4 regions of the Agarilytica rhodophyticola genome follow, and region 1 is predicted to be linked to each of the others. Evidence: predicted binding sites of a transcription regulator. Region 1 holds the regulator's gene; each other region holds the start of a gene.
The links. Region 1 encodes PhoB, which activates phosphate uptake and scavenging genes when phosphate is short. Its sites were predicted from a motif close to TGTCATAAANNTGTAACA; they were not measured.
Positions count from the first base shown of each region.

Region 2: the regulator PhoB is predicted to act here: its motif matches at 2,258-2,275, upstream of BVC89_RS11595 (phosphatase PAP2 family protein).
Region 3: the regulator PhoB is predicted to act here: its motif matches at 2,910-2,927, upstream of BVC89_RS23840 (esterase-like activity of phytase family protein).
Region 4: the regulator PhoB is predicted to act here: its motif matches at 2,256-2,273, upstream of BVC89_RS16675 (esterase-like activity of phytase family protein).

Region 1 covers NZ_CP020038.1:356,832-362,226, forward strand. The annotation lists gene BVC89_RS01535 (deaminase domain-containing protein) at 1-452, opposite strand, end outside; gene BVC89_RS01540 (GNAT family N-acetyltransferase) at 832-2,019, opposite strand; gene phoR (phosphate regulon sensor histidine kinase PhoR) at 2,116-3,420, opposite strand; gene phoB (phosphate regulon transcriptional regulator PhoB) at 3,439-4,146, opposite strand; gene ubiA (4-hydroxybenzoate octaprenyltransferase) at 4,294-5,160, opposite strand.
Region 2 covers NZ_CP020038.1:2,725,867-2,731,261, forward strand. The annotation lists gene BVC89_RS11585 (TatD family hydrolase) at 1-587, shown strand, start outside; gene BVC89_RS11590 (MJ1255/VC2487 family glycosyltransferase) at 584-1,693, opposite strand; gene BVC89_RS11595 (phosphatase PAP2 family protein) at 1,694-2,209, opposite strand; gene BVC89_RS11600 (dUTP diphosphatase) at 2,375-3,004, shown strand; gene BVC89_RS11605 (malate dehydrogenase) at 3,192-4,175, shown strand; gene bcp (thioredoxin-dependent thiol peroxidase) at 4,328-4,804, shown strand.
Region 3 covers NZ_CP020038.1:5,741,446-5,746,840, reverse strand. The annotation lists gene BVC89_RS23845 (transporter substrate-binding domain-containing protein) at 1-1,347, shown strand, start outside; gene BVC89_RS23840 (esterase-like activity of phytase family protein) at 1,420-2,787, opposite strand; gene BVC89_RS23835 (ABC transporter substrate-binding protein) at 3,170-4,411, opposite strand; gene BVC89_RS23830 (methyl-accepting chemotaxis protein) at 4,476-5,395, shown strand, end outside.
Region 4 covers NZ_CP020038.1:3,980,911-3,986,305, forward strand. The annotation lists gene BVC89_RS16670 (TonB-dependent receptor) at 1-1,332, opposite strand, end outside; gene BVC89_RS16675 (esterase-like activity of phytase family protein) at 2,322-3,416, shown strand; gene BVC89_RS16680 (AlkA N-terminal domain-containing protein) at 3,613-4,995, shown strand; gene BVC89_RS30580 (methylated-DNA--[protein]-cysteine S-methyltransferase) at 5,008-5,395, shown strand, end outside.

The DNA.
Region 1 (5,395 bases):
CCATCATCGTCTACCGCTGGTTTGTTATTTGATATATTGGTTGAACCGTTGTTTCTATTTTTTTTCTTTTTTCTAGATCTTTTACTGCTTATCTGTTGCGAAACATCATCGTTGGCTGGCTCATCCACGGCTACTCCTGCTGAGCTGCTAGCGGATGGTTTTTGCTTTTGTATCAGTAATTGTTGTAATAGCTCTTCTTGAGTTGCGTTTTTTTTGCTTCCCAAAATATCTACTGGTGAGTTATCTGTTTCTGGTGCTTGTGCCAAATGCTCCTGTGCAACTGCATTTGGCGACATAACAATTGGTGGTCTAGCTTGGGCTTGCGAAACAACTGAACTTAGGTTGTTGTTAGATGAAGCTGCATTTGTGGAATTTGCACCACTACTTCCCGTTTGAGCTGGTAACGGTTGGCCATAAATCCTGTTGTAAACTGCACTTGGAATATTACCCATAGTATTTCCGGCCTGAGTATTAGTCTTTGGTGGACTAATTTGCATTTATACAATGTTGAGTTTTAACAAGCTGCGAATATTAGTGGCTTTGGATGCCGGATTGTTCTGTAAGTATTTTTAATTAGTAAAATGTATACAATAAATCGCTTGGTTTATATCGGTTTAAATAGTTTCTGATATTTTTTGTTGAATTGTCTTTGAGAAAAGAATGTAGAAAAAAATAGAAAGTGAGATCTTGTCTTTGCGACGTAAATTTAAATGATATGCTATCCCTAGCTTTGCGGTTTAAATAGGAGAGTTGGTTAACATGTTTTTTTTAGGGGAAATTTATAAGCATTGAATTATTTTGGAGTTTTTAGATTAAAAATTTTTTCTAAAATCAAAATGTAAATAAATAATCCTCTTCTACTGTTTCAACCCCCTCCTTAAATGGCATAAGCGTTCTTGTATCTTTTATATAAGCATTAATATGTTGTATTTCTTGTTGAGTGAATTCATTGATAGCACCGTTAAATGACGGGTGGCTGAGCCAGTGGTAAGAGCGTGTTTTAATCGGCGTAAAGCCACGTTGAATTTTATGCTCACCTTGGGCGCCTGGGTCGAATCGTTTTAATTGGTGTTGGATGGCATATTCAATACCCTGGTAATAGCAGCACTCAAAGTGTAATCCATCGAGATCTATCTGAGTACCCCAGTAGCGGCCGTAAAGCGTATCTTCGTCGCGCAGATATAGGGCTGCGGCGATCATATTATTTTGATGGTGGGCACTACATACTAATACTTGTTGAGGAAATTCATGGCCGAGTCGATGGAAAAAATCTGGACCTAAATAACCTGTGCGGCCACTCCTTTTAAGATAGGTACGATGGTAGAGCGCATAGAACTTGTTCCACTCTTCTGTCGTTAGCTCATCAGCATGACGCATACGAATATCGAGATCCTGAGAGAAAACTTTTTGCCGTTCCTTTTTTAAATTTTTCCTTTTTCTGGAACTAAAACTATTGAGGAAATCGTCGAAATCTTTGAAGCCTTGATTAAACCAATGGAACTGATAACCTTGGCGTTCAGTAAAACGGGCTTGCTCAAAAGTAGAATTATCTTGTGGGAATAAGCTGTGAAAGCCCGACATATTTTCTTCTTTTAAACAGTTCTTAATCGCTTCGATTATTGCTGTGTTGCATGACTGTTTTTGTTCGTTACTTAAATCCTTTGAAAAGCCTATACGAGGGCCTGTCGCCGGGGTAAATGGAATAGCATTAAGTAACTTGGGGTAATATTCGATACCCGCTTGATGGTAAGCGTCGGCCCAGGACCAATCAAAAACGTATTCACCATAAGAGTGCCCTTTTACAAACAGAGGCATTACGGCGATGATTTTTCCATTTTCTTCGATACTAAGATGTTTTGGCTGCCATCCCGTATTTTGCTTACCGGCGGTATCGACACTGTTAGATTCTTCTAATGCCTTAAAAAAGGCGTGCTGGGTAAATGGGTATTTTGTTTGCCAAAGTGCATCCCAATCTTGGGCCGCGATTTGTGCGATTGATTGATGAAACTTAACTTCCACAACTCACATACTCTTGAAAATGGTCGTGGAAGCTTACCTGAATCTATCTAGAGGTAACAGGTGTACTTTTCATAGTGGCTAACACTAAAAAAGGTATTAAGCGACTTTTTCTCGAAGTATTCGCTCGATGGGAAAATAGCAACTGAATGAACTGCCTTTGCCGAGATGGCTGGTGATTTTTAACTCTGCGTCATGTCGGGCAAGAACATGTTTCACAATCGCAAGTCCCAGACCTGTACCTCCTAGAGCGGTTGAGCGGCTATCGTCGACCCGATAGAAACGTTCAGTAAGCCTTGGGATATGCTTAGGGTCAATGCCTAAGCCACTGTCGGTGACGCTAACGATGCATGCCTCTTCAGTTTGAGTGACACTTATATCAATACCACCGCCCTCGGGTGAGTATTTAACGGCGTTAAAGGTGAGATTTGAGAAGGCACTGTGAAGCTCTTGGTTATTGCCCAAAATTGATACCCCTGCATCGCCACTCAGAGTAATCTGATGATGTATCTTCCCTCCCAACGCTTGGGCATCGGATACGATGGTTTCTAATAGAGGCGATAAGGCAACAGGTTTTGGTTTGAGCTCGGTTTGATCAGTTTCTAGACGGCTTAGCGTGATCAAGTCATTCACTAATGCTGTCATCCTATCGCTCTGCTGTAGCATTTGATTAAAGGCATTGCGCAGTGTTTTCGATAGGTCTGGGGCATCGATGAGAGTTTCTATATAGCCTTTTATGACGGTCAGAGGCGTGCGCAGCTCGTGGGAGACATTACTGACGAAATCCTTACGCATCTGTTCCAACAAATTAACACGAGTAACGTCACGGATAACAATCAAGCGCTCTCCTTGGCCAAATGGATGGACATGGAATTCTAAATGTTGACCTTCGTTTCTAAGAGACTCAAGTTCGAGGGGAGAGCTATAGCTTTGTGTTTCAAAATAGTTAATAAAACGTGGATTGCGGATAATATTGACTAATTTGTGGCCGCGATCGATATCTTGAAAGTTGAATAGGTCTTGTGAGGAGCGATTCCACCACTCTATATTTGCGCGACTATCGACAAGTATTACCGCATCTGCCAACGCGGAAGTCATTTCCTGTACACGTGTCACAACAGCTTGCAAGCGCACTTTGTCTTTTTCGTAGCGTCTTGAGAGAAGTCTTATATCGTCGGCAATTTCTCCCCATATGCCGCCGAAGTCATCACCCGGCGGGCCGCTACGACGGGCTTGCGCTGCCCAGCTTTCAAGTTGGGCCGTGCGATAGAGCAGCCATATAATAAATAGGAACAGAGCTATTGATAGCCATACGAATTCCGCATCGAATGAAAAGCCGATGACGAAGGAGGTGATGGTGACAAAAGCGAGCCAGCGAAGCTCAGTCTTTAGACCTCTACTCATAGTATGAGAAACGCTAGTTTAGTTGTGGGCAGGTGCTATTTTATTCGAAAACCGATAGCCAGCGCCACGTACAGTTTGAATAAATCTATCATGCCCTTGAACGCTTAGCGCTTTACGCAATCGTCGTATATGCACATCGACAGTGCGCTCTTCGACATACACATTGCCGCCCCATACATGATCTAACAGCTGGCTACGGGTATAGACGCGCTCTTGATGGGTGAGGAAAAACTCTAGCAAACGATATTCCGTTGGACCCATATTGATGGGTATGGTGTTGATTGTCACTCTATGACTAGTGGGGTCTAGGCAAAGACCATCAATTTGAATGGGTTCCTGTGCACTGTGTGATTCCGCTCGGCGTAACACAGCTTTCAAACGTGCAACTAGCTCTCTGGGTGAAAATGGCTTGGTAATATAATCGTCGGCACCGACATCAAGACCTTGGATTTTATTATCCTCTTCCCCTTTTGCTGTCAGCATTATAATAGGGATATCTTGTGTGACTTCGTTGCGTTTTAGCCTCCTAGCGAGCTCTATACCGCTGGTACCTGGAAGCATCCAGTCAAGGAGTATCAAGTCCGGTTTTTTATCAATAATTAAGCTGTGAGCTTCTTGTGCATCACCGGCCTCAAGCACATGGTACTCAGCCATTTCTAAAGCAACACGCAGCATGTCCCTAATAGGGGATTCATCGTCTACGACCAAAATTCTCTTATCTGGCATTAGGCATAACCTTTGGACTCAAGCTCTGGGAAATTGAATGTGAGCGACATGCGCATTAAATAAAGCTTTTGTTGCCGTTTTATGACAAGAATAGATTCTTTTGCGCTTTTAGGATAGGTTCCTCGGTTTTAAGTCCGGTTATAAGGCTTACAAAGTTTTAGTCGCATAGTCCCCAGCGATACCTACAAACACTGCCATACCGACCCAATTATTATTTAAAAATGCCTTAAAGCATAGTTGTGGCTTACGCTCTCGTATCAGATATTGTTGGTAAACAAAGAGAGCAGCTACAGCGAGTAAGCTGAGTTTGTATACAATGCCTAATTCAAATCGGCTACCCATCATATACAAGGCAATTAAAGTGATCACCTGTAAAGCTTTGGTGACTATCAAATCCGAATCTCCAAGCAAAATGGCGGTAGATTTGACTCCAAGCTTAATATCATCCTTGCGATCCACCATAGCGTAAAACGTATCGTAGATCACAGTCCATAGAACAACAGTAGTGTAGATGAGCCAAATAGACGGCTGCAGCTCTCCTGTCTGAGCGGTAAAAGACATAGGTACAGCCCATGCGAAAGCTGCGCCGAGGACGACCTGTGGCAGATGGGTGTAGCGTTTCATAAATGGGTAAGCACTAGCCAAAGCTAAGGCGCCTAGTGATAGCATTACCGTAAGTGTATTTGTTAAGAGCACCAAGGCAAATGCCACTATACATAAAACGGCAAATAAACCTAGGGCTTCTTTGCTACTCACAATACCTGATGTCAGTGGGCGATTTTTTGTTCGTTCTACATGCTTGTCAATCTTACGATCAGCAAAATCGTTAATGACGCATCCTGCCGAGCGCATTACGACTACACCCAATAGAAAGATGATCAGTACGTCCCAATCGGGAAACCCTTTCGCCGCTAGCCACAGTGCCCAGAGTGTTGGCCATGCAACGAGATAAATTCCAATCGGCCGGTCAAGGCGCATTAATTGTCCATATTGGATCAATTTTTCTTTATTCATAAGATGTTATGGCTCGAAAAAGGGGCAAGAATACACTATAGCTGAAGCACTATAAACTGACCTTATAAAACCGGCTATTTTAGCGCTGTGTGGCGTTGCTCATTTTGCCCATAGGCCCACTATGCGCGGCAATGAGCGCCTTACTCAGCACGAAAATAGCGCGCTTTTCTTTATGCCAATTTATATTGCTTCAGCTATAACTACCACTAATGAAAAACATTTTTACTTTTTTAAG
Region 2 (5,395 bases), 2.4 Mb from region 1:
TTCACCCTTGCGATGTTAAGGAGAATGTGGTCGGCGAGAGTGATTTGCTGGCTTGGTCGCAAATGCCTAAGGTTGTTGCTCTAGGGGAGACAGGCTTAGACTACTACTACAGCAAGGAATCTGAGCGGCAACAAAAAGAGAGTTTTGCTAGGCATTTGTCTGCAGCGGGTACTCTTGGCTTACCTGTTATTGTTCACACCAGGGAAGCGCGCGATGACACCATTGATCTTATTCGCGGTGAAGGTAATAGTGAGAGTGCAGGCGTACTGCATTGTTTTACCGAAGATTGGGAAATGGCGAAGAAAGCACTAGATCTTAATTACTACATCTCTATCTCAGGCATTGTGACGTTTAAAACAGCCAATCAAATACGTGATGTGGTAACAAAGATGCCGCTGGATCGCCTGCTCATAGAAACCGATTCTCCCTATCTCGCACCGGTTCCATATCGAGGTAAGTCAAACGAGCCTAAGTATGTGCGCGAAGTGGCAGAATATATCGCTGAGCTTTTGAATATTAGTCTTGAGCAAGTGGCCGAATCGACCACGGCTAATTTTTTCCGATTATTTGATAAAGCTAAAGCTTAAGCCGCTGCATCACTTGGCTTAAATGCGACACCTTGTTTAGGAGTAGGGTAGTCTCGGAAACTGGCGACATCCGGTGCTTCGGTGCGTGCCCACAGGTCATCAACCAGCTGCTCGCGCGACCCAGACTCTTTCCACTTAGCATTTTTAATCCAGTCAACAATGGCGGCTGCAACATTGGGGTAGACAACTTGCTTGCCCTCCCAGCTTTCGAGCCAGCGTCGAATCTGCAGCGGATCTAGGGTATCCATAGACATCCCCAAACCTAACTCCTCAAGTGCGCGAGCGTTGGAGAGCTGTTCCATTTGTCCTGTGAGAGGTTTAATCAATAATTTCTTACCCAGCTGAATAGCCTCACTTGACAGTTCAAAGCCGGCATTGCAGATGACGCCGCCAGCTGTGGCGAGATCCTGCTTGAAGCCTTCTCGAGAAAGGGGTTTTAGCTGGATATGCCCACGGCTTTCGTACTGAGGGAAGGGCCCGTAAAAAACAAACAGATGATCGTCGAAAGGTTCCAATAAAGAAATCACTTCCTGACTTGACTCAAAACCCAGGTATACCACGATTTTATTTGGATCACTGAGCTCGCTGGTGGCGTGGGTTTCCGCTATGGGAGGTAGAATAGACTGATTGAAATGATGCCAGTGAAGGCCCAACCCCATGGAAACTGGTGCAAAATTCTGCATGATAAGGCGCGGAACGAGTGATGCCCCTCTTTTGGGTACACTAAAGTCGAAAGCGTATTGATGACCGACGCCAATGCAGGTTTTCCCTGCTCGCTTAGCTGCCCAGGCCACAATAGGTTCGAAGTCCGTCAGGATGACATCGTAGCTATCAAGGGAGAGGCTTTTTACGTCCTTCCAAAACTGAAGCAGACTATTGTGCTTTATAGTGCGAAGGATTTTGAGGTCTCCTGCTTCATGGATAAAGGTTAGGCCACGGTAGCATTGCCAGTCGCCAAACTCATCCATATCGAAAAAATCAGCTCTATCTCGGCCTGAGAAAATATAATCTACCTCAATGCCTGCCGCTTTAAAATGTTTGCACATCGCTCGCGCACGAGTGATGTGGCCATTGCCTGTAGCTTGTACCCCGTAAAGTATTTTCATTTAAAATAATATGCCTACCAAAATGAAACAGATCGAACTACCGAGAAGCGCTCCTGCTAAGATATCGCTTGGAAAGTGGACTCCCAGCATAACTCTAGCAACTCCTACACAGCAGGCCCAAGGATAGAGCATTAAGCCGAGCCATGGATAAAAGAAGTATATACTGCTAATCATGAAAAAAGCAGCGGATGTATGGCCAGATGGAAAGCTGAACTGGTCGGGGGGTTCAACCTCACTCTTAAAGCCGGGAATGGCCGCTGGAGGTCGATTTCTGCGGAATATTGACTTAAATGACTTGTATGCAATACGCTCAATCAAAAAGCCTATTGCCAGCAACTGCGCGATAGCCCAATGCTGGTTGTAAAGAAATATAAAACCGACAAGAAAATACAAGTGCCCATCAGCAGACATAGAGATGAGACGGCTAATGCGCACAACGATATCTCTGTGCTTGTATCGCAGACACCAATCAAACGTCAAAATGTCGTAATTATGTATGCTTCGTAAAAGGCGCATGTATTTTCCTCCTCTTTCTTGCACATTAAAGTCCTTTGATGACGAAAATATGAGACATATATGTCAGTTATGTTACATTTTTATACGCCACATTTGTACCTCCATGAGTTAAGGATAATAGCTATGATAGAATCGCACGCAAAAATGACACTCTGAAGGTAGATAATGAAGCAACAACTTACCACGATGCTGGAAATGCAGGACGCTATGAATACCAAGGTACATGCCGACTGGCGTCAGCGAAATCATGAATGGTATCGCGCAATTTGGATTGAATGTGCCGAACTTTTAGATCACTACGGTTGGAAGTGGTGGAAAAAACAACAACCGGATAGAGATCAAGTTATTCTGGAGCTGGTTGATATTTGGCATTTTGGCCTCAGTATTGTTTTAAGCAACGAAAGTTCTGTGGATGATAAAGTGGCGAAACTTTGTGAGGAGCTGGACTTTGCCGATGTTGAGTGTGATTTTGCCAGCGACGTCGAAGTATTCGCAGCGACGACTCTGACGACGAAAACGTTTGATGTTACAGGTTTTTCTCGTCTTATGTGCGGCATTGGCCTAAGCTTTGATGAGCTGTACCGACGTTATGTGGGTAAAAATGTGCTGAATTTCTTTCGACAAGACCATGGCTACAAAGAAGGCACTTACCGTAAGACTTGGCAGGGCAAGGAGGATAATGAGCACCTTGTGGAGATAATCGAGCAACTTGATACAACGCAACAGGGATTTAAAGATACGCTCTATACTGCATTATCAGATAGATATAAGAATTCTAGCGAGAATAACCTCTAGAGCCTATTAAGGAGCTCTAGATTGGCTTCTAAATTAAAATAAATGACGAGCCCGCTTTGTATTGATGCAAAGGATTAATGAGTAATTTAATGACTTTTTTTCCAATTTCTCTATAATTGCGGCCGCTTAGTTTTTAAGGATCATTGTGATCTCTACCCTTACTCAAGAAAGCAAACGGAGAAATATCGTGAAATCACCCGTTCGTGTTGCCGTAACAGGCGCTGCAGGCCAAATTAGCTATTCCCTTTTATTCAGAATCGCCGCAGGCGAAATGTTGGGCAAAGATCAACCCGTCATTCTCCAGCTGCTGGAAATTACCCCCGCTTTAGACGCTTTAAAAGGCGTTGCGATGGAACTAGATGACTGTGCATTCCCTCTTTTGCAAGAAATGGTTTGCACTGATGACGCCAATGTGGCCTTCAAAGATGCTGACTACGCGTTACTAGTTGGTGCTCGACCACGTGGCCCCGGCATGGAACGTAAAGATTTATTAGAAGCCAATGCGGCTATTTTCTCTGTGCAAGGCAAAGCCATTAATGATCATGCTTCACGTGATATTAAAGTGCTTGTTGTCGGTAATCCAGCCAATACTAATGCACTAATTGCCCAGCGTAACGCACCAGATATCGATCCTCGTCAATTTACTGCGATGACACGCCTTGATCACAATCGTGCGATGACCCAATTGGCCCAGAAACTTAATGTGTCAATCAATGATGTAAATAAAATGACAATCTGGGGTAACCATTCTTCCACACAATACCCTGATCTATTTCATGCCTTTGTCGACGGTGACGTGGCGGTAGAGAAGGTGGATCAGCAGTGGTACAAGGAAACTTTTATTCCAGATGTCCAGCAACGCGGTGCGGCGATTATTAAAGCGCGTGGTGCATCGAGTGCTGCCTCTGCTGCCAATGCTGCTATTTTCCATATGCGTGACTGGGCGCTTGGCTCACCAGATAACGACTGGGTAAGCATGGGCGTATATAGCGATGGCAGCTATGGTGTTGAAGAAGGGCTTATCTACTCTTTCCCATGTATATGTAAGGATGGCGACTGGCAAATTGTTCAAGGTTTGAGCATTGACGACTTCTCTCAGGAAAAAATGACTGCCACTGAGCAAGAGTTAAAAGAAGAGCGAGATGCGGTGAAGTCTTTATTACCTTCATAAGTAAGCGCTGAAGTAGCTTTTCTAAAAACGCCAAAACTCATAATTTTGGCGTTTTTTTTTGCTAAAGAAATCTGCTGACTATCTTAATTACGTAATTGCCAATAAAATTCAACCCTTATATTTGCAACCATTATTTAGAGAAAAACTAGCTTATGTCCTTCCCAAAAATTGGCAATAAAGCGCCCGCTTTCACTTTACTTAATCAGCATGGCGAAAAAGTAACCCTGTCTTCTTTTGCAGGTAAGAAGAATGTTGTTCTTTACTTTTACCCTAAGGCTCTTACACCTGGCTGCACTACACAAGCATGCGGAATTCGCGACTCTAAGAAAGAATTAGAAGATCTGGATACCGTGGTGTTTGGTGTTAGCCCTGATCCGGTAGATAAACTGGTGCGCTTTATCGATAAACATGAGCTAAATTTTGATCTGCTGTCCGATGAAGGACACGCTATTGCTGACAAATACGGCGTCTGGGGCTTAAAAAAGTTTATGGGTAAGGAGTTTATGGGGTTGATCAGAACCACTTTCATTATAGGTAAGGATGGTCGCCTCCTAAAAGTTATGGATAAATTTAAGACCAAAACCCATCATGAAGATCTGCTTGCCACATTGGGCGAGTTGGGCGTCTAGATTCCCTGTTATAAAGTACTTTTTAATGTTATCAACACCTCTAGCACTTGCAGAGGTGTCGTAAGCAAGACACTGATGCGTAAAAATCGTTTTGCCATCGATATCGAAGAGCCTCTGTGCTTGACTAAGAAGTTTTTGAACGCTCTTGCGTGATATTTCTAAAAAAACGTTCCGGCAATTTCCCCTAGATGATCACAATAACAGAAGCCTAAGTCGTTATTCTCAATGAATTGGTGACCCCGGCGGTGACGTTAAATTCATCATTCTCTGCCTTGCCGATATCCATAGATCGAAAGGTAGGGGTCTCTTTGATGAGTATTACTGGCGCCCAAACCTATCACAAGCTTTGAAAGCCGCAAATCGCTATAGACAAACACCGAGTAAACTCGCATCATAGACGATCTAATCGATAACTTAATCGTATTTTTAGTTGGTTTTGTGCTCTATATGGGTTCAAAATGCTCAGGTTGGCTTTGATGACAAAGTGTAAGTCACGGCGAAAATAAGACAATTCTTATACTTGGAGTTAAATTATTGTCGTCTTATTTTTCTTGTTGGCGCGATAAAGCCTAGGCGTGTAGGTATTAAGCC
Region 3 (5,395 bases), 1.5 Mb from region 1:
TCAGCCGATATGGCTGCGGTTATCGGTTGGTATCGGTTTACTAACAGGCGTGGCCTTGGCTTTGCAAAAATGACTAAAGAGTCAGCTCTAGTGCTATGTTCTAGTAATACCAAAGAAGAGGAGAAAACTGGTAAAAATAAGGGTGTTCCAGACCATAGTGACATTGTAGGCGCTATACATAAAAGTGAGCTGAAAACTTCTATCTATAAGAAGTGGATGACCGGGTTCCTGGGTATATTTGTATTATCGCTAGTTGCTGCTATTGGCGTTTCGCTCTATCCAGCGCATGAATACATTTTATCCCAGAATGTATTGTCAGCAATAAAGCAAAATAAAAAATTGTTATGTGGTGTAGATGGCCTATTGCCTCACTTTTCTTTACGCAATGATGCAGAACAAACATGGTGGGGGCTTGATGTAGAGCTCTGTAAAGCTTTAGGACGTGCGCTTGAAGTAGATGTGGAATATGTAAAGGTAAGTAGCTCACGGTTTGAAAAACGCATTGCGGCATTGGAAAAGCAAGATGTTCATATACTGTTTCGCAATACCTCACACACTATTACGCGTGATCTTAACAGCAAAATTTTATTTGGCCCTATTTATTTTTACGAACGAGAATATCTACTTGACCTTGTATCTGAAAATGATAGTGCTCTAGTATCAAACAATGAAATACGAGATAAAAATGTTTGCGTTAAGCCAGGCACATCTAATGCGCAGGCGCTGTATTATCTTAAACAAGAAGTTAATTTTCATATTATTACTCAAGATAAAGCAGGTAATAATTTATCCGATAATGTAAAACTGCTACAAGCTTTGCGCGCAGATAATAGATTGTGCGATTTTGTTTTTGGCAATTACTTTATACTCAAACAGATAAAAATCGACCAGGAGAGGCGAAAACTCGGGGAAGCATTAGCACTTAGAACTTTTGATAAAGCCGGATTAGACCCGCTTGCGCCTGTTCTACTAAGAGATTATGGTTGGCAAACAATTATTAACTTCACAATTTATGCATTACTCTATGCCGATAAACTAGGTATAAACTCCTATAATGTAGACGAGAAATATATTTCTGGTAATACGATAGAAAGGCAATTTCTAATGGCAAAAGGCATGGAGGAAATTGGGCTTTCTGAAGAGTGGGTATTGCGAATTATTAAAGCTGTTGGCAACTACAGTGAAATATATTATCGTTCTATTGAATGTTCATATGTTGCCTGTGCAATAGCTGACGAAGATGAGTTTCATAAACTAATGAAACAAATAGACGGTAAACGATGGCCTAATAAAGTGTTCAACCTGCATGATAAAAGACCTGGTGTTTTGCATGCGCCGCGTTTTTAAGAAGTGAGGGCAGGCCAAATGCTCGCCCTCACTATACGCGCTCTCACCAAAGATCTATTTTAGTTTTTACAATTATTCATCATCGCTAGGAGCGAATCGCGCTATAGGCCTTGGGAATTTCAGCTTGATAAACTCAGTACTATCTGGTGTCCCAGGAGCACGCCCGTCTTCACTCGGAAAATTAGTATCAATAGCAACACCTAAGGTTTTTCTATTAAACACTACGAGGCTTTCGATAGAGTCAAACGGCATACTAAATTTTTTATCAGCTAAGCCTTCCAGTGGTCCGCCTATATCTTTAGGATCATTAATATCCAAGAGGTCTATTAACAATCTTTTGCGCAATATTCCATCTTCGTCAGTAACATTGAGATCAATGATATAAAGTCTTTTCACTTCAGCATTAGCGCCGAATTTACTGTCACGTTCAATTAATACGTATTTATCTTTGCCAACGTTTGTCATATCACCAATAACAATGTTATTGCCCAATACTGGACCATCTTTACGGTATTTATATGTAACACCGGTATAAGAAGATGTTTTTGGATCAAATTGGAAAATTTCAAGTACTCGCTCATCTTCTGCGCGAGGTCTTAGTTCAGGCTTCACTGGTGCAGCTTCTGGCACAGCATATAAAAACTCATTATCATTATCAAAAGCTAAGCTTTCAAAGCCTCGACTAGCGCCATGGGTCGCTTCTTCAGGAAGCGCCAGTGCAACAGGATGGAAAGGACTTACTAAAAATGGATGCGCAACAGGTTCTTCAATTAAAGTACCTTCAGCATCAAAGTGAAGTAGGAACGGCCCAAACTCTTCGCCAACCCAGTAGCTGCCATCATTAGCACGAGCGATTGATTCAACATCAAAATCATAACCGGTTAATAAACGATTATCTTTGATGTCTGAGTCTACAGGAATATTAGAATTCTCCCCAAAGCCGCTGCCTTTTCTATAGTTCTCTAAGTCAGCGGTAATAACCAGGTCTATACCTTTACCGTTTTTAAGTAGGTTATTACGATCGTTAAAGGGCACGAAAAATTGATTTTCAATATTTCCCGGTTTGGTCGTACCATCACCGCGTTTTTTAAAGTCTACTTTTACATTATAAAAACCGATTAAATAATCAGCGGAATTTCCTTTTGCTCCGAAGCCATTATCTGGAAGCGCCGTAAACGAGCCATCATTGTTTCTCAGTAACCCAGACCAACCTGGAATAGGTTGAGTATTGAAGAACGGAGGGGTAATACCTAATTGCCCGTTAATAAATTGACCGGAAGTTGGGCCCTGCTCTCGTTCAGATTGATCTAATGCCGCCCAGCCGACTAAACGATGAGGTACATGACGGTTTTCATTACCGTTAACATATGTACTGCACCCAATAGTTACTGCAAGCGTACTGTAAACAATACGCTTGGTTAGATTGTTGAATCTGATCATAATATAACCTTGATAGCCTATGTATATTAAATATTTGATAACAAACTTACAGAAGTAAGCATAAAGTGTGGGATGATTTTTTAGCCAATTACCTATTTGTCAAAATTAATCTAGCGCCAATGTATTACAAGATTATGATGTGGCGTTTATTATGAATTTTCAGTTGCATAACAATTGATTATATCTATTTTGAGCGAGGTGAGGGTGTTTCCGTGAAGTATAAGCCGAAAGGGTGTTAAAAAAAATGTGAAATAAGTCAACATTTAATAGTATGCACGCTTTTATTGCATAGCAGATATACAGCAAAACATCTTATCTTGCTTTTTATAGGTTTATTCTAAGGTTATAGGTTCATTCTAAGGTTACAGGGGCGTTCTAACGGTTATAAGTTGAAGGATATTCGGCGAGCCTCTTCAAGCTGCTTTAGAGTCCTATCAATATTAGGATCTTGTAAAAAATCAGTAAAAATTCCAATAGCTAGTTCAGCCATTTTTGCATTTGTGTCGCGATCGAAAAACTGCGAAACACCAGCCGCTTTTTCTAGTACCGAACTTCCTTGTTGAATAAAATAATCATTACTTGCTGGGCTTTTCTTATTGGGTGAAATCGTGCCTTGGACGATATTTAACTCAGTTTGAAAAGGCTCACTTGCCACGAACTTCAGAAACTCCTCGGCCATTTTGGGGTGCTTACTGTGTTTTGGAATCATAAATAGATCCAAAGGCGCTTCCTCATAATTCGGAATATTTGGATTTATCACAGGAAAGGGCGAGAACGCAAAATCCTCTTTTAACATTTCGGGTAACTGTCCGGCAAAGAAATTACCGATAAGTGTTATCCCAGATTTTTTATGATACAAGAAGGGTAAAGCCTGCTTCCAATTCCATACTATGTTTCTTTTGACAAAACACTGGTTTGTAATCAGTTCTCGCCAAGCACTGAAAACTTTGCGAACTCTCTCATCGTGATAAGAAATATTACCTGTAAGAAGTGATCTATGAAATTGAAGGCCGTTTATACGCAAGTTGATATAGTCAAACCAGGCAGCAGATGGCCATTTGTTTTTGACTCCTAGGGTGATTGGTTCAATACCTTCTCTCTTCAGTACGTTGCAAACATGTAATAGCTCATTCCAATTCTGTGGCGGAGACAGGCCTAGGTTAGAAAATAATGACTTTCTATAATAAAAACCCCATTGGTAATAAGAAATAGGTATAGCATAATGCTTACCTTGATAAGACACTGCATCAATAGCGCTAGGTGTAAAGCGATTGCTAAAATCTCGCTGTTGCCATAAATCATCAATTTCTTGTAGTTGGCCACGTCGAGCATAACGAAATAAACGTTCTCCCCCTTGCCAGTGAATAACATCTGGTCCACTTTTCTCTGCAAACCATTTTTTCATTAATGCTTTATAATCGGCATCTTCTTTAGCAATTAAACGGACGGAAGTCCCTGTTTTTTCTTCAAATTCTTTGATCTTATTGGTAAAAAAAGTACGTTGTCCGCTAGCTGTGATAAATACACTAACCTCCATGGATTCTGCATGCACTGGGACAAAGCTATAACTCACCAAGAACAGCATGAAAACACTATTCTGTAATTGCTTAAATATCCTCAGCATACTGTTGCCCCCTGGCTAAAATGACATTGCTCTACTAGTATAAGCATAGAAGTAAAATATAAATTTGAATGACATATTCGTTCGTATTTGGGAATGTCAGCAAAAAAATGGCGCCAAAACCTTATCGAAAAGACTGCTAGCTGTGACTCTAAAGACAAAACTCAACCTTGCCTTACTTGTAATCTTGACCGCTGTTTTAGCCATCTATGCAGTGGTAGATTTATGGCAAGTGCAGAAAAGCCTCACCGTAAAAATGGAGCAAGCCGCACAAAATACTGCATCTAGAATAGGTATTACTCTAGCTAGCCCTCTTTGGAATTTTGATATTGCAACTGCGAAAAAGATTGCTAAAGCTGAGCTTGGGACAAATGATTTGACAGGGATATCAGTATTTAATCTTGAGAAAAAGCTACTTTTTAGTATTTCATGGGACGAAGATAAGAAAATAATAAATGATGGCGAGTTTCAAGGTAGTGTACTTTTCGAAAAAGAAACCAGCATTAAAGTGGATGATCAGGGAGTTTTTTACGATACCGGCCAGGTGAAGTTAGTTTTTTCCAACGCGACCCTCAACGGATCTTTCTACGAGACAATAAAGCGAAGTATCCTACAAACTGTTATTCTTGTAGTCGCATGCTTGGTGTTAATAAGTGTTTTTGCCCATCGGGTTATTATTCATCCCCTTGAGAAAATCAATAAGCGTGTATTAGATATTGCTTCGGGTAATGGCGATCTTACCAAGCGTTTGGATCATGACTCAAAAGATGAGCTGGGTGAGTTGTCCTCAGGGATAAATTTATTTATCGAAAATATTCAAGGCATTATAAAACATATTATTGATGTGACAGAGAAGCTCAATAGTTCTGTGCACTTCAACCAAGAAAATATACATGGTCTTAATTCTTTGATGGAAGATCAAAATCATCAACTGAGTCATATTGTGACAGCCATCGATGAAATGCAAGCGACCTCTGCCGACGTAGC
Region 4 (5,395 bases), 3.3 Mb from region 1:
GGGATCAGTTAATGCTACCGTCGGCACACTATTATTATCAGTATCGTAGCGAATGCCGCCATTGAGTGGATTAAAGGCAGCCGGGTTGGCTGCTTCACGTACAGGATCTACCGCATAAAAACGAAAGTCAGAAGAAGGTTCAAAGGTTTCAGAGTCGGCATAACTCAGCTCACCCGATATTTGAATATTGCCACTTAACGACCATTCACCACCAAACGCTGCACTAATAGAATCGGTATTGCGAAAAGTGGATTCTGTACGATTAAGAAAACGTACATCTGTATCTGTGTAATCTACAATTTGACCTGTATCATCAATTCTAAAACCCGCATCGCGTTCCCTCTGCGCAATAGCTTGCTGTTCAGCATCGCTCAAGTTATCAAGATTCTCTCGCGCTCTTAGAGGGCTATGAATAATGGATAGTGGCGAAAATGTTTGATTATCCCCTTCCCTCTGAGTAAAAGCGCCTTCGAAATACAACATACCTTGCGATGATGTTGGCTGCCATTGCAGAGATACATTTCCCGCTAAGCGTTCACGAGTATCAATCGCTGGTAGATAGGTTATATTAATAGGAATCACAATATTACCAGGATCTAATTCACCATCACCGTCTAAGTCCAAAGGTTCAACATCAAAGCCTACGCGAGATTCATCGCGGCGTAGTTCTCTTTCCTGATAACTTATACTGGCAATAACTCCAAAATTACCCGAGCTATCCAGACTCCACTGATCACCATAGGTGGTATTTAAAATTGGCCCCCAGTGTTCTGTGTTATCTGTATATTCACCCTTTGTTGAAATAGAAAGAACGCGATCTTTAGTGTCGAGAGGGCGAACCGTTTTAAGATTTATAGTACCGCCCAGTGCTCCCTCAATCATTTTTGGTGTAGGAGATTTAACCACTTCAACTCCGGATAAAAAATCCGATGGAAAATCCTGAAAGTCTACGCCGTTGCGCCCGTCACCCAATGTTGAACGGCCATTTAATTCCACACGGTTTTGCGGCAACCCGCGAATCGACACTTCAGAACCAACACCGAATTCTCGATTAATAGATACGCCGGTAATTCTTTGTAATGCTTCAGCAATATTGTTATCGGGTAATTTACCAATATCCTCAGCAACAATAGTGTCTATAATACGTGCATCTGCACGTTTAGCATCGGCGGCAGCTTCGAGGCTTTGACGAATCCCAGTCACAATTACTTCTTCTTGAATTAATCCTTCATTAACATTTTCCGTAACCTTATTTTGGGCATAAGTATTTAAAGCTAGTGCTAAAGTAGATATCGACAAGGCAGGTAAAACGAGTGGATGTTTGTATCCCATTATATTCTCTCCGGACGCAGGCCTTTATTTTGGAAAAACTAAAGCCGTACTTTTGATTATTATTATGTAATTTTTGGATAAGTATATTTGGTTTAAATATGGCCATCATTTTTTTGGCCATACCAATAATTGTGTTTTTGGCTGGCAATTTATTATTCAGTGATAAGACCACTTTTTTAGAATATCGTGATTTACCTTTAAATTCCACCATAAAAAACACTATAACCGCTAATTAAAAAAATATTGGACAGACCAAAAAAAATTAAAATAATTAAAAAATAAATTAATCTCTTCTATTTAAAAAATAATGATCATTTTTTTAAAATTGGTCTTCAGATTTTTAATTAAATCACTAAGCATGGCATTGAAAACAACAATGGCAAGAGATATTTTTAAAAAATTATGATGGATAACAACAATCTGCTAACGAGACAAGAAAAGTAATGTAAGTAATTGAGGATCGGGTAACAACTCAGACATCATCGAGAGCGGGGATGTTAAGTAGTAATCCACATTGATAATTTTTCCATTTTAAATAAATAACCACGCTGCATAGTAAAAAAATAGATCCAAATAAAAACGGTCTATTTTTATTTGGATCGGCGTAAATAGTGTTCGCGATAGTGGCTTATCTTCATTTAAACAAAACACAAAAATGATTTTTTCGATATTACTCTTACATCATGTCTAATACATATATAGACATTAATTAATAATAGGATCCCCTTCTCATATTTAATTTCATCTAAGACGTATAATGAGCGGTTTATACATGCAAATTAATGGCGCCTGCTTGTTGTGCGGATTTCTGCACAACAAGGGCCGACCTTTTTAGGTGGCATAAAAACCAGCAGCCTAAAGCAACCCTTTTAAAATAAAAATGCCAAATGCTTTATTTATGTGCCACCAAAACTTCACTTTTGCTTCATAAAAATGTCAAATCATCCGCTGAATATATTTGTCTAATATTTTAATTAGGAAGGTTCATTATGTTTCGTTCGGTACTTTCAGCCGCATTGTTGAGTGTTTGCGCGTTACCTGTAAGCGCTAAAGGTAACTTTTATGGTTATGAATTAGAATTTATTGGAGAGGCTCAAGTACCTAGTAGGACGATGTTTGAAGACACTATTTTTGGTGGCATATCAGGCATTGATTACAACACAGATACCAACAGCTATGTGGCTATTAGTGATGATCGCTCTGCACCAAGGTATTATAATTTAAATATAGATTTACAAGACGGTTGGCTAGATAACGACGATATAGAGATAACGAGAGTTACCACCATCTTGGATAAAGATGGCTTACCTTTTACAACAAGACCCGATCCCGAAGGCATTAGAGTTATGCCCTTCCCTGGCCTTTTATATTGGACGAGCGAGAGACAAGAAGGAGACACTACACCATTCACACGGGTCATGAGTGCTGACGGGCGTTATTTGGCTGAATTCGATTTACCAGAAAAATTTGTCGGCATCGGCGATACAGCAGGAACAAGAAATAACGTCGGTTTTGAAAGTATAACCTATGGTAGAAATACGAGTACGTTGTTTGTCGCTAACGAAAGTGCCTTAGTGCAAGATGGAGAAAAATCTACACTTACTTCAGGCAGCCCCGCGCGAGTTATGAAACTCAACGCCAAAACGGGCAAAGCAAAGCAAGAATACATTTACATGGTAGAGCCTATTGCACAAGCACCTGTTCCAAGTGATGGCTTCGCTGACAGTGGTTTAGTAGAACTATTAACTCTGGACAAAAATGTCATGATTGCTATGGAAAGATCTTTCTCGATCGGCGTCGGCTATAGTGTCAAACTCTACTTAACCACAACTCGCGGCGCTACAGAAGTCAGTCGGTTCGACTCTATCCAAGGTAAGAAAATACGCCCTATGCGCAAGAGATTGCTGTTAGATTTGGACGATTTAGGTATTACACCGGACAATGTCGAAGGTATGACCTTAGGCCCCAAAATCAATGGACAACGTACACTAATTCTCGTTTCAGATGATAATTTCAGTGCCTTTGGCCCTCAAGTGAACCAGTTTATTGGATTTAAGATTCACGATTATTACTGGAAAAGATAAATACCCTTCTTTTGTTCACCTATGATCAATGCCTTTGAATCGAATCGGATCAAAGGCATTAACTCCCTCCTCTTACATTTACAACCTCTTCCAACAATATAACTGGGGCAAGTAAGGTCCAGTTCCGAATCTGGCTAGAATTTTTTTATACTCAAGTTATAGTGATTATCACACTAAGCAAAAAATGAAGAACTTGATGTATAGCCCAAAGACATGTTCAAAAGCGAGATTATCTCGCGACCCTCGTTTTGATGGTAAGTTTTTTACAGCAGTAAAAACCACAGGCATCTACTGCCGATCAATTTGCCCAGCGGTGGCTCCGAAAGAAGAGAATGTCGTTTACTACGCGAAAGCCATTGATGCTGCAAATGCCGGTTACAGACCATGCTTACGCTGTCGCCCCGATAGTGCGCCGGACTCCCCTGTGTGGAAAGGTGTGAACACCACATTGGAAAGAGCAATAAAACTTATTGATCAAGGCGCATTGCATGAAGCATCGATGAATTCACTAGCAGAACGCTTAGGTATCAGCGATCGCTACCTACGCCAACTCTTTAATAAGCATCTAGGAATATCACCAAAAGCTTACTCTTTATATCAGCAATGTTTATTTGCAAAACAACTACTACACCAAACCCAATTACCTATCACGCAAGTGGCGTTAGCTAGCGGTTTCAACAGTATTCGACGCTTTAATGACTGTTTTTCATCACAACTAAATTTAACTCCTTCCCAGGTTCGCAAGACAGAAAAGATAAATGCCAATACATTACAACTACACCTATCTTACCGTCCACCCTATGACTGGCCATCAATGCGTGACTTCTTAACACGTAGAGCCGCCCCATCCCTTGAGTGGACAAGCGACGATAGCTACGGCCGCAGTTTTACATGGATGGGAAGTAAAGGATGTTTTACAGCTAGGCATATGGCTGCAGACAATAACTTCAAGGTGACCATCGACGTTGATGAATTATCGAATCTCAAATCTATCGTTAACAATATTCGTCGTATCCTCGACTTAGATGTGGATATACAAGCTATTGAAGAGGATTTTGCTCATCATTTTCCGGCAAATGTTAACTGGAAAAAAGGCTTGCGTCTGCCGGGTGTTTGGAGTGTATTCGAAGCAGGTATTAGGGCTATCCTTGGGCAACAAGTTTCGCTTAGCGCTGCCCATAAACTTCTTTCTCAAATAGTTAACAGTTTAGGAGAAGAGTATAAGAGCCACAAAATTTTTCCTCGCGCTGAGTCATTAGCAACTAGCGACTTTGATTTTTTAAAAATCCCAGAATCCCGCAAGCGTACACTGAGAGATTTTAGTCAAGGCTATTTAACAAATAAACATTTCGATCAGCCGGATAATTGGGCACAAATCAAAGGTATTGGCCCCTGGACTATTAACTACGCTCAGCTAAGAGGTCTGAGTAATCCAGACATTTTTTTGAACACCGACCTGGTGATAAAAAAAACGATGGCCAATTTAGGGGAAGATATTATCAATAGTGATTTAGCTTCACCATGGCGAAGTTACCTAACCCTACAACTTTGGCATTTAGCATCTATTAATACCAATTAAGAGAATAAAGAAATGTTTATCGATACTATGGCTTCCCCCATTGGCAATATCGAAATTAATGCCAATGATGAAGGAGTCACCAAAATACAGTTCATAAAAGAAAATAGAAAAAAAACCTATAAAAATGCCATAACAGATCGATGTAAACAACAACTAAAAGAATACTTTAATAAAAAACGAAAAGTTTTTGATTTTCCTTTGGCTGCGCAGGGAACAGATTTTCAAAAGGCAACTTGGGCATCCCTACTACAGATACCTTACGGCAAAATCGCTTCTTACCGCGATATTGCGATGATGATAAACAGGCCCAAAGCAATGAGAGCTGTTGGCGCTGCGAATGGGAAAAACCCTATTGCCATCGTCGTTCCTTGTCATCGTATTATCGGTAGCAATGGTTTGT